Geotalea uraniireducens: one gene and its partner. The protein of the gene in region 1 interacts with the protein of each later gene in a pairwise test. Links are inferred from orthologs where the notes say so. Each region holds a gene or a part of one and is shown on either strand. Other genes may lie near its edges.

What was found.
Region 2: the proteins of QMN23_RS00050 (region 1) and acpP interact in binary tests that used the Escherichia coli proteins (3 or more experiments, as listed by UniProt). The link is inferred for Geotalea uraniireducens from one-to-one orthologs.

What each region holds. Positions count from the first base shown.
Region 1 is NZ_AP027151.1:5,740-13,905, forward strand. Bases 2,273-5,208 are described here. They hold QMN23_RS00050 (YbgC/FadM family acyl-CoA thioesterase), read left to right. Parts: upstream 2,273-3,512; coding sequence 3,513-3,905; downstream 3,906-5,208. Other genes in these bases: rsmG (16S rRNA (guanine(527)-N(7))-methyltransferase RsmG), read left to right, coding at 2,273-2,494; QMN23_RS00045 (glycine zipper family protein), read left to right, coding at 2,810-3,448; QMN23_RS00055 (glycosyltransferase family 2 protein), read left to right, coding at 3,902-4,909; QMN23_RS00060 (hypothetical protein), read left to right, coding at 5,040-5,208. In the rest of the region: tRNA uridine-5-carboxymethylaminomethyl(34) synthesis enzyme MnmG, read left to right, coding at 1-1,841; more of rsmG, read left to right, coding at 1,838-2,272; more of QMN23_RS00060, read left to right, coding at 5,209-5,342; QMN23_RS00065 (FAD-dependent oxidoreductase), read left to right, coding at 5,557-7,248; QMN23_RS00070 (glycine cleavage system protein R), read left to right, coding at 7,348-7,911; def (peptide deformylase), read left to right, coding at 7,916-8,166.
Region 2 is NZ_AP027151.1:2,304,053-2,306,726, forward strand. It holds acpP (acyl carrier protein), read left to right. Parts: upstream 1-1,057; coding sequence 1,058-1,291; downstream 1,292-2,674. Other genes in the region: fabD (ACP S-malonyltransferase), read left to right, coding at 1-225; fabG (3-oxoacyl-[acyl-carrier-protein] reductase), read left to right, coding at 222-962; fabF (beta-ketoacyl-ACP synthase II), read left to right, coding at 1,386-2,618; rpiB (ribose 5-phosphate isomerase B), read left to right, coding at 2,627-2,674. UniProt on the Escherichia coli protein: Carrier of the growing fatty acid chain in fatty acid biosynthesis.

The DNA of each region.
Region 1 (8,166 bases):
TTGTCGGTGCCGGGCATGCTGGCTGCGAGGCGGCCCTGGCCGCGGCGCGGATGGGCTGCGAAACCCTGCTGTTGACGATCAATCTCGATGCCATCGCTTTGATGTCCTGCAATCCGGCAATCGGCGGTCTGGCTAAAGGCCATCTCGTCAAGGAGATCGATGCGCTGGGTGGCGAGATGGGGAAGAATATCGATGCCACCGGTATCCAGTTCCGCATTTTAAATACTCGCAAGGGGCCGGCGGTACGCGCCTCGCGGGCGCAGGCCGACAAGCAGCAGTACCGGCTTCGGATGAAGAAGATCCTGGAGAACCAGGATCGGCTTGATCTGAAGCAGGGAGAGGTGACGGGCCTCGTGTTCGACCGCAGCACAGTCGGCGGGGTTGATACCAAGGTAGGCATCCGGTTTCGCGGCACAACAGTGATCCTTACCACTGGCACCTTTATGCGGGGATTGATTCATGTCGGGCTGACCCATTACGCCGGCGGCCGGGCGGGGGACCTTCCCTCGATCGGTCTTTCCGACCAGTTGCGCGAGTTCGGTTTTACGGTCGGCCGGCTCAAGACGGGAACGCCGGCACGGCTCGATGGCCGGACGATCGACTTTTCCCGGTTGGAGCCGCAGTATGGCGATGATCCGCCGCAACCGTTTTCGTTTGCCACCGGGCAGATCAATCAGTCGCAGCTGCCCTGTTATATCGCCTACACCAACATCCGCACCCATGACATCATTCGCGGAGGACTTGACCGTTCGCCGCTCTATTCGGGAGTGATCGAAGGGGTGGGCCCCCGCTATTGTCCCTCGATCGAGGACAAGGTGATGCGCTTTCCGGATAAGGATCGGCACCAGACGTTTCTCGAGCCGGAAGGGCGCGATACAGTCGAATACTATCCGTCGGGCCTTTCCACCTCGCTGCCGATTGATGTCCAGTATGCGCTCTACCGATCAATCGAAGGGCTTGAGCGGGTGGAAATCATGCGCCCGGCCTATGCCATCGAATACGATTATGTTGACCCCATTCAGCTCCATACTTCGCTGGAGACCAAGCTCGTCGCCAATCTCTACCATGCCGGGCAGATCAACGGCACCTCCGGTTATGAAGAAGCGGCGGCACAGGGTCTTATGGCTGGGATTAACGCCGCGTTGCGGGTCAGGGGGCAGGAGCCGCTGGTCCTCGGCAGGAGCGAGGCCTATATCGGCGTGCTGATCGACGACCTGGTCACCCTTGGCACGCGGGAGCCCTACCGGATGTTCACCTCGCGCGCCGAATACCGGCTGTTGCTACGGGAGGATAATGCTGATCTGCGTCTGCGCGAGTTTGGGCATGCCGTCGGGCTGGTCGATGACGCCGACTATGGGAGATTTCGGGAAAAACGGGCGCAGATCGCCGAGGAGATAACGCGGCTGCAGCAGACCCGGCTTGCACCGTCGACTGCAGATTCGACGTTTCTCGCCGACTTTGCCCTGACCGGCCTGCAGAATGCCCCGAGCTTTGAGCAGCTGCTCCGCCGACCGGATATCACCTATGCCGAGCTGGAGCGGATCGACCCGCTCGCGGCGGCGTTGCCGCCGGCCGTCCGGGAGCAGGTAGAGATCCAGGTCAAGTACCAAGGCTACATCGAGCGGCAATTGGAGCAAGTGGAACGGTCGAAAAAGCTGGAGGCAACCAGGATACCGACAGACGTGGATTACCAAGCCATTCCGGGCCTCTCCATTGAAGTTCGGGAGAAGCTGCTCAAGTTCAGGCCCGATACCCTTGGCCAGGCGTCGCGCATTCAGGGGGTAACCCCGGCGGCAGTCGGTATTCTCGCGCTGGCAATCAAGGCACGGGGCAATGCATGAACCAGTCGGCGCGTTCATTGCTGCTTCAAGGCGCGGCAGCATTTGGGGTGACACTGTCACCGCCACAGCTCGATGCGTTTGCGTGTTACGCGGCCGAGCTGAAGAAATGGAACCGGAAGATCAACCTGACCGCCATTACCGGTGATGTGGAGATCGTCCTCAAGCACTTCGTCGATTCGCTGAGCATCTGCCCGATTGTCGCTGGCGCGGGCAGCGTCCTTGATCTCGGCTCCGGTGGTGGTTTCCCGGTTATTCCGCTGAAGGTGATTGATGCGAACATTGAGGCGCTGTCGGTCGACGCGGTTGAAAAAAAAATCATCTTCCAGCGTCATGTCGGGCGGCTGCTCGGTTTGTCGGGCTTTACCGCCCTGCACGCCCGGGGCGAGGTTCTGGCCGAACGTTTTGCCGGCCGTTTCGATTGGGTGGTTTCCCGCGCCTTTGCCGATATCCCGACATTTGTCCGGATGGCGTTGCCGCTTTGCGCTGCCGATGGCAAAATCCTGGCAATGAAAGGGCAGGCGGGGCGGACGGAAGTCGAAGCGGCGCAAGGCGAGTTGACCGGGTTGGGATTGAAGGTGGTCGAGCTGATTGAGTTCACATTACCGCAATCAACGGCACAGCGAAGCCTTGTTGTTATTGGAAAAAACCAATAATGTGTGAATTGTAGCGAAATGGGCCAAATTTGTCATTTCAGCCGGTCCGGATAAAAATCAGGCTCCGGTATGCCGGAAGAGGAAAATGCGCCGTAGACGGCAAATACGCGCCTTAAGTTTGTGCCTAAAATTTGGGCATTTGTATCCGCTAGACCCGTTGCACGGCAAAACGGGCATGTTATGCTTGAGCATGCATATTGATCCGATTCCCGGGAGATTGCCATGTCAAGAAAGCAATTAGCTGTATTGCTCGTGACACTGTTGTTCTGTTCCGCCTGCACGGCATATAAAAGTCAATATGTCGGATTCCGGCCGGTGGAAGACTATGCGAATCGCCAAGTCATCGACGGAGTCAGCGTCGCGGGCGAAGCGTTCGCCGAACCCGGTGCCGCCAAGGATGCCTTCGGTTTCGACGTTGTCGGCGCGGGGGTGCTGCCCGTACAGGTGGTGATGAATAATCGCGGCAACAGTGACCTGGAGATTGTTGCCGCACAGACCTTTCTTGTTACCGATGCCAACCGCTATTTTCCGGTCATTCCGAACAGTGTCGCCATCGACCGGCTCGAAAAATCGACCCAGCTCGCTTCGTTCTTCGGCAAGGGGGCCGGCAAGGGAGCGTTGCTCGGCGCCGCAGGGGGGGCAATCCTCGGCACGGCGATCGGCATCGTTTCCGGCAGCAGCGTCGGCGAAGCTCTCGGTAAGGGGGCGGCAGTCGGTGCCGCAGGCGGCGCGGTCATCGGCGGGGTGAAGGAAGGGACCTCCGATGAACGGGAACGGAGCATCATCGATGATATCCGCGACAAGGGGCTGGAAGGAAAGGAGATACCGCCCGGCAGCCTGGCCAGCGGTTTCCTGTTCTTCCCTGCCGAGGCTGGAACAGCGGCGGCGTTGAAGATGCAGTTGCGTGACCGCAGCAGCGGCAAGATCTTGCCGGTCACGCTCACCTTCAGGTAACCGCGCCAGCTGGTGGCGAAAAAGAGGCCTCGCGCCTCTTTTTTTTAAGCAGAGGAGATAGTTCATGGAGTTTCGCGTCTATTACGAAGATACCGACGCCGGAGGGGTGGTCTATCATGCCCGCTACCTCGGTTTTCTCGAACGGGGCCGGTGCGAGTTCCTGCGAGAGCGGGGACTGTCGGTCAAAGGGCTGGCAGAGCGGGACAACATCTTTCCGGTAATCCGGATCGAAGTCGACTTTCGTGCGCCGGCGGTTCTTGACGATCTGCTGCGGGTCGAATGCGAGGTGGTTGAGGTTGGCAAGACGTCCTTTACGTTAGGGCAGCAGGTGGTGCGGGCCCTTGACGGCAAGCTGCTCGTCAGCGCGCTGGTGACGCTGGTCTGTGTTGGCCCGGGGATGAAGCCCAAGCGGCTGCCGGCCGAATTGCTGCAGGCCCTCCGCCCGGAGACGCCGTGAAGCAACCGAAAATCTCGGTGCTGATGCCTCTCCGCAACGAGGCAAAGCATCTCCCGTTGGCTCTCACTTCGCTTTTTCGGCAAACCGAGACGGATTGGGAGCTGGTCGCGGTCGATGACGGTTCGCATGACGGCACCGAGGGCTTGCTACGCGCGGCGGCCGGGCTAGACCCGCGGATTCGGGTGACCCGCAATCGGGGAGAGGGATTGGTAGCCGCGCTCAATCACGGCTTGGCACTCTGCCGCGGCGGGCTGGTGGCGCGAATGGATGGCGACGACGTCTCCCATCCCTGGCGCTTTGCCCGGCAACTGGCCTGCCTGGAGGGCCACCCGGAGCTGGGACTGCTGGCCTGCAACTTTCGGCACTTTCCCCGCCGGGAAGTCGGTCTGGGCATGCAGCACTACGAATCGTGGCAAAATGGCCTGCTGACCCATGAAGCGATCATGCGTGACCTCTATGTCGAATCGCCGTTCGTCCATCCGAGCGTGATGGTGCGGCAACAGGTGCTGGTGGCAGCCGGGGGGTACCGGGAGCGGGGCTGGCCCGAAGACTACGATCTCTGGTTGCGGCTGGCGGCTGCCGGGGTTCGGTTTGCCCGGCTGCCGGAGGTACTGTTTTTCTGGCGCGAGCATCCGCGGCGCTATACGCGGACGGCCAAGCAGTGCAGTGCGCAAGCTTTCCGGGCGTGCAAAGCACATCACCTGCGCCACGGCTTTCTCGCCGGAGTGAATGCGGTGACGCTGGCGGGGGCGGGGGCGGAAGGCCGGGCTTGGCGCCAGGTCCTGGCTGCCGAAGGGGTCGCAGTTGAGCGCTGGCTTGATGTCGACCCGCGCAAGATTGGCAGGGAACTGCACGGCGCGCCGGTGGTCTCGCCGGAGCAGGTCCGACGGGACGGGCGGAAAATCCTCGTCACGGTAGGGACTCGCGGCGCCCGGGCCGCGCTGCGGCAGTGGGCGGCCCGGGTCGGCCTCGCCGAAGGACGCGATTATCTCTGCGTCACCTGATGGGCTACGGCCCTTCGCCGCATCCGGCGCGGACATTTTCCCGGCCGGGGCCGGCCGGCGGCCTGTCACCAGCCGAAAAAAGCGTGGCGGGCAGGAAAGCGCCAAACTGCCAGTATGAGAGGGGATGCCCATGGGGATCAAACTAAAGCCATCGGATCTTTTCAACAAGTATCACAAGGATGTGGCACATCGTGACGAACCGAAATTCGTCGGCAAGCCGGACCCGGCGCCGTTCAACCGCGATGATATCTACGAAGTGATCCCGCTGCTTGAGGCGGTGATGGACGAACTTGGCACGCTCGATGGCCGGGTGCTCAATGAGCTCGAAGACATTATGCTGCAGGAGATGCCGCGCTTCGTCGAGCGGCGTGACGAGGTGTTCGACTACCTCGTGGAAACGGCGCGCGATCGCTTCGGCTGGGAAAAATGCTGAGAAGAACAGCCCGCAGCGCGGCTGCGGGGCGCTGATTGCCGCAGCCCAGGAATTCGGCAACGCTGGGGTGGCCGTTTGCCGGGGGGGCGTTCAGTGGCCGGACCCGCGTTCCGAGTGCCGGCCGGAATGCCCATAATGGGTTGTTTTCCGGGAAGAATGGTATTATAGTATATGAAATTTTGAATATAATTGCGTCACGACGGAGGAGAAGGCGATGGGGAACAGGATCATTGTAATCGGCGCTAATGCCGCCGGGGCCAAGGCGGCCGCCAAGGCGCGGCGCATCGACCCTCGGGCAGAGATAACGGTGGTGGACCGGGGGGAATTCATTTCCTACGGGGCTTGCGGCATTCCCTATTACGTTTCGGACACCGTCGCCGACGTGAAGGAGCTGATGAGCACGCCGGTGGGCGTGGTGCGGGATGCCGCCTTCTTTCGCAAAGTTAAGGGGGTCGAGGTAGTTACCGGTACGGAAGCGGTAGCCATCGACCGGCAGGCGAAGACCGTAACCCTTTACGAGCGAAGTACCGGCCATACCGTGGTTCGGCACTATGACCGGCTTGTGCTGGCAACGGGAAGTTCTCCGTCGATTCCGCCGCTGGAAAACATGGGCTGTCCCAATATCCTGACGGTCAAGACGCTCGAAGATGCCCAACTTATCAAGGAAAAAGCTTCTCCCGACAAGAGCGTCTGCATCGTCGGCGGCGGCCTGATCGGCCTGGAAACAGCCGAGGCGTTGCGGGAGCGGGGCATGGCGGTAACGGTGGTAGAGATGCGCGAGCAGCTCCTACCCGGAATTCTCGACCCCGAAATGGCCCGGCTGGTAGAAAAACATCTCCAGGAAAAGGGGGTGACAGTGCTGACCGGCTGTACCGTCGCCGGCTTCGATGGGACGACCCGGGTGGAGAAGGCGATCACTACCAAGGGGGAGGTACCGGCCGACCTGGTCATCCTGGCGCCGGGAGTGCGGCCCAACGTTACCCTGGCCCGCGAAGCCGGGCTGACGATCGGCGAGACTGGCGCCATTGCCGTCAACGAACGGCTGCAAACCTCTGATCCTGACATTTACGCCTGTGGCGATTGTTGCGAGACGACTCACCTGGTCACCGGCCGGAAGATTTTCGTCCCCCTCGGCAGTACCGCCAATAAGCAGGGCCGGGTGGCCGGCATCAATGCCGCCGGCGGTTCTTCCACCTTTCCGGGAGTGCTCGGTACCGCCATCGTCAAGGTCTTTGAGATGAATGCCGGCAAAACGGGCCTTACCGAAGCCGAGGCCCGCAACCTTGGCTACCAGGTAGAAACCGTGCTGGCCCCGGCACCGGACCGGGCCCACTTCTTCCCTGGCGCCAAGCCGATCGCCCTCAAGCTGGTGGCCGACAAAGCGACCGGCCGGGTGCTCGGTCTCCAGGCGGTGGGCCTCGGTGCCGTGGACAAGCGGATCGATGCCGCCGTCGCCGCCATCACCTTCGGCGCTACCGCCGAGCAGTTGGCACAGCTCGATCTGGCCTATGCCCCCCCGTATGCGGCGGCAATGGACAACCTGATCGTCGCGGCCGATATCCTGCGCAACAAGCTCAGCGGCCATGCCCGCGGCATTACCCCGGCAGCGGTGAAGAAAAAGCTGACCGAAGAGGATGACTTCATCCTGCTGGATGTCCGTTCCCCCGGCGAGCACGAGGAGGTGCGGATTGCCGGTGCCAAACTGATCCCCCTCGGCGCCCTGCGCGAAAAGCTGGAGACGCTGCCGCGGGATAAAGAAATCGTTGCCTTCTGCAAGGTCAGCCTGCGGGGCTACGAAGCGCAGAAAATTCTTGAAGCTGCCGGGTATGCCGACGTCAAGTTCATGGACGGCGGAATTCTCACCTGGCCCTATGAGCTGGAAAAAGGGGCGCGGAAGGCGGAATGAGCCGCCTTGTCATTCGGGCCGACATCTGCTATAGATTGAAGGCCTGTCCGCTACGGGGCAGGCCACCGCTCCCGGACCTCGGTCCACGCAGGAGGAACCATGATGACCAGGCTTGAGAACCTTGCGCACTTTGCCGTCACCGTGGTCGGCAAAGACCGCCCGGGAATAGTCGCGGGGGCCACTGGAGCCCTCTATCGGCTCGGGTGCAATATCGAGGACTCCAGTTCGACGATGCTGGGCGGCGAGTTTTCGATGATCCTGATCGTCGGCCATGACAAGCCGTTCACTAAAGCGAAGCTGCTGGAGGGGTTCAAGGCGCTGGGGGAGGAGATGGGGCTGACGGTATCGGTCCGTCCCCTCAGCCGCGACGAGTCGCTCCATCGTGCGCCGGAAGGCGAGCTCTGCATGATCTCGGTCTACGGCAGCGACCGTCCGGGGATCGTGTACCGGGTGGCCCGGGCGCTGGCCGACCGGCAGGTCAATATCACCGATCTCAACACCAAGCTGATCGGTACCGAGCAGGAACCGGTGTACGTTATGATGCTCGAAGCGGCCATTCCCGAAGGGTTGTCCGTCGATGACGTGGCCATGCTGCTCGACGAGATTAAAAAGGAGTTGAACGTGGAGATCTCCGTCCGGTCGATCACTCCGGTCTCCCTCTGATCCGATGCCTGCGCAGAAAATCCTCCTCTATCCCCATCCCGTGCTGAAAAAAGTCTGTCATCCGGTTACCGCCGTCGATCAGGAGATCGCCGGCCTGATTGATGACCTGCTCGATACCATGCATGCCGGTCCCGGTTCGGTCGGCGTTGCCGCTCCCCAGATCGGCGTGACGTTGCGGGTCTGTGTGGTTGACGTTTCCGGCAGCCGCCATGGCAAGGAGAACAATCACGGACAGCTGGTGATGATCAACCCGGA
Region 2 (2,674 bases), 2.3 Mb from region 1 along the record:
ACTCAGTGTGAACGGGTCAAAGAGCTGCTTGTCCGACAAGTCAGTGCTCCGGTCCTCTGGGATGCGTCGGTGCGCGAGATGGTCAACCTCGGGGTGGGGGAATTTATCGAAATCGGTCCCGGCAAGGTATTGTCAGGGCTGGTAAAACGGATCAATAAGGAAACCACCGCCAGAAACGTCGAAGATTCAGCCGGGCTCAAGGAGCTTATTCGGGAGGTCGCATGACACTTGCAGGTAAAGTTGCGGTCGTTACCGGGGCATCCCGCGGAATCGGCAAGGCGATCGCCCTCAAGCTGGCCGCGGAAGGGGCCGCTGTTGTAGTTACGGCAACAACCACTGAAGGAGCCCAGAGCACGGTCGATGAAATTGCCGCTACAGGTGGCTCCGCTCAGGCTTTCGCCCTCAATGTCGCCGAATCGTCCGCTGTGGATCAGTTCTTCTCCACAGTCATAGAACGCTTCGGCCACATCGACATTCTGGTGAATAATGCCGGGATTACCCGCGACGGTCTCTTGTTGAGGATGAAGGATGCCGACTGGGATGCCGTATTGGATGTCAATCTCAAAGGCGCTTTCCACTGTACCCGGGAAGCGGCAAAACTGATGACAAAAGCCCGCAGCGGCCGCATCATCAACATCAGCTCGGTCGTCGGCGAGATGGGAAATGCCGGCCAGATTAACTATTCCGCCAGCAAAGCGGGGATGATTGGGCTGACGAAGTCGGCAGCGCGCGAGCTGGCAAAACGTGGAATTACCGTCAATGCAGTGACCCCGGGATTCATTGAAACCGACATGACCTCAGTCCTTTCGGACAAAGTCCGGGAAAACCTGTTGCAACAGATCCCCCTTGAGCGGCTTGGCACGCCGGAAGACATTGCCAATGCAGTCTTTTTCCTGGCATCCGAGATGGGTGGGTACATCACGGGGCACGTTCTGTCGGTCAACGGTGGCATGTACATCTGAAAATTATCTTTTGCAATTTGGGCAATTCATGATATGTAGCTAGAAAAATTACCTGAAAACCTTAACAGGGTTAAAAACAAACGGAGGTGAACAGCATGTCCACAATAGAAAAACGAGTTAAAGAAATCGTTGCCGAGCAGTTGGGCGTCGATGAAGCTCAGGTAACGAATGATGCTTCTTTTATGGATGATCTTGGCGCAGATTCTCTCGATACGGTTGAACTGGTGATGGCTCTCGAGGAAGAATTCGATATCGAGATTTCCGATGAAGACGCCGAAAAAATCCAGACCGTTCAGGACGCCGTGGATTATATCACCGAGCACACCTAGTCACTGATCACCAAGGGGAAGGGCAACCTTCCCCTTTCCGCGATTTGCGGCACATCACCTGGCTTACCGATTTGACAATTGCAGGAGCATATACATGAGAAGAGTTGTGGTTACGGGAGTGGGTGCCGTTTCTCCGCTGGGGACCGGCAACCAGAAGAACTGGGAGGCCCTTGCCGCTGGCAAATCCGGCATTAATCTGATCACCCGCTTTGACGCCTCCGATCTTCCCGTCAGGATTGCCGGAGAAGTCAAGGACTTCAATGCCGAAGAGTACATCGACAAAAAAGAGGTCAAAAAAATGGACCTCTTCATCCAGTATGCCATGGGCGCGGCACACTATGCGATGGAAGACTCGGGATTGCAGATTACGGAAGAGAATGCCGAGCGCGTCGGCGTTCTCGTCGGTGCCGGTCTCGGCGGACTCCCGACTATCGAGAAATACCATTCGGCATTATTGGAGGGGGGATACAAGAAAATTTCTCCTTTCTTCATCCCGATGCTCATCATCAACTTGGCTCCCGGGCACATTTCCATCAAATACGGTGCTAAAGGCCCCAACCTGTCGTCCGTTTCGGCCTGTGCGACCGGGACTCATTCCATCGGTGACGCTTACCACATCATCAAGCGCGGTGATGCCGATGCGATGATCGCCGGCGGGACCGAATCGACGGTGACCCCGCTCGGGATTGGCGGTTTTTCGGTGATGAAGGCATTGTCGACCAGGAACGATAGCCCCACCGAAGCGTCACGTCCCTTCGAAAAGAGCCGCGACGGTTTCGTCCTGGCGGAAGGCGCCGGTATTGTGGTCCTCGAAGAGTATGAGGCCGCGAAAAAGCGCGGGGCAAAAATCTATGCCGAAGTGATCGGTTACGGGCTGACGGGCGATGCCTATCATCTTACTGCCCCGGCGCCGGAAGGAGAGGGCGCTGCCCGCTGCATGAAGATGGCTCTGGCCAATGCCGGGGTTCGTCCCGAGGAGATCGACTACATTAACGCCCATGGTACTTCCACACCCTTCAACGACTTCTTCGAAACCCAGGCCATCAAACGGGTTTTTGGCGACCACGCGAAGAAGCTGATGGTTTCGTCAACCAAATCGATGACCGGGCACCTGCTTGGCGCCGCCGGGGGGGTCGAAGCGGTCTTCACTATGATGGCCATGGACAAGGGCGTTGTACCGCCGACCATCAATTATCAGGAAGCCGATCCGGAATGCGATCTCGACTATGTGCCGAATACCGCCCGTGACGCTAAGATTACCTGTGCGATCAGCAATACGTTCGGCTTTGGCGGCACCAATGCTTCGCTGCTGTTCAGGAAGATTTAGGAGGAATTGTGATTGTCGTCGGTAGTGACCATGGCGGGCTAGAACTGAAAGAAGCA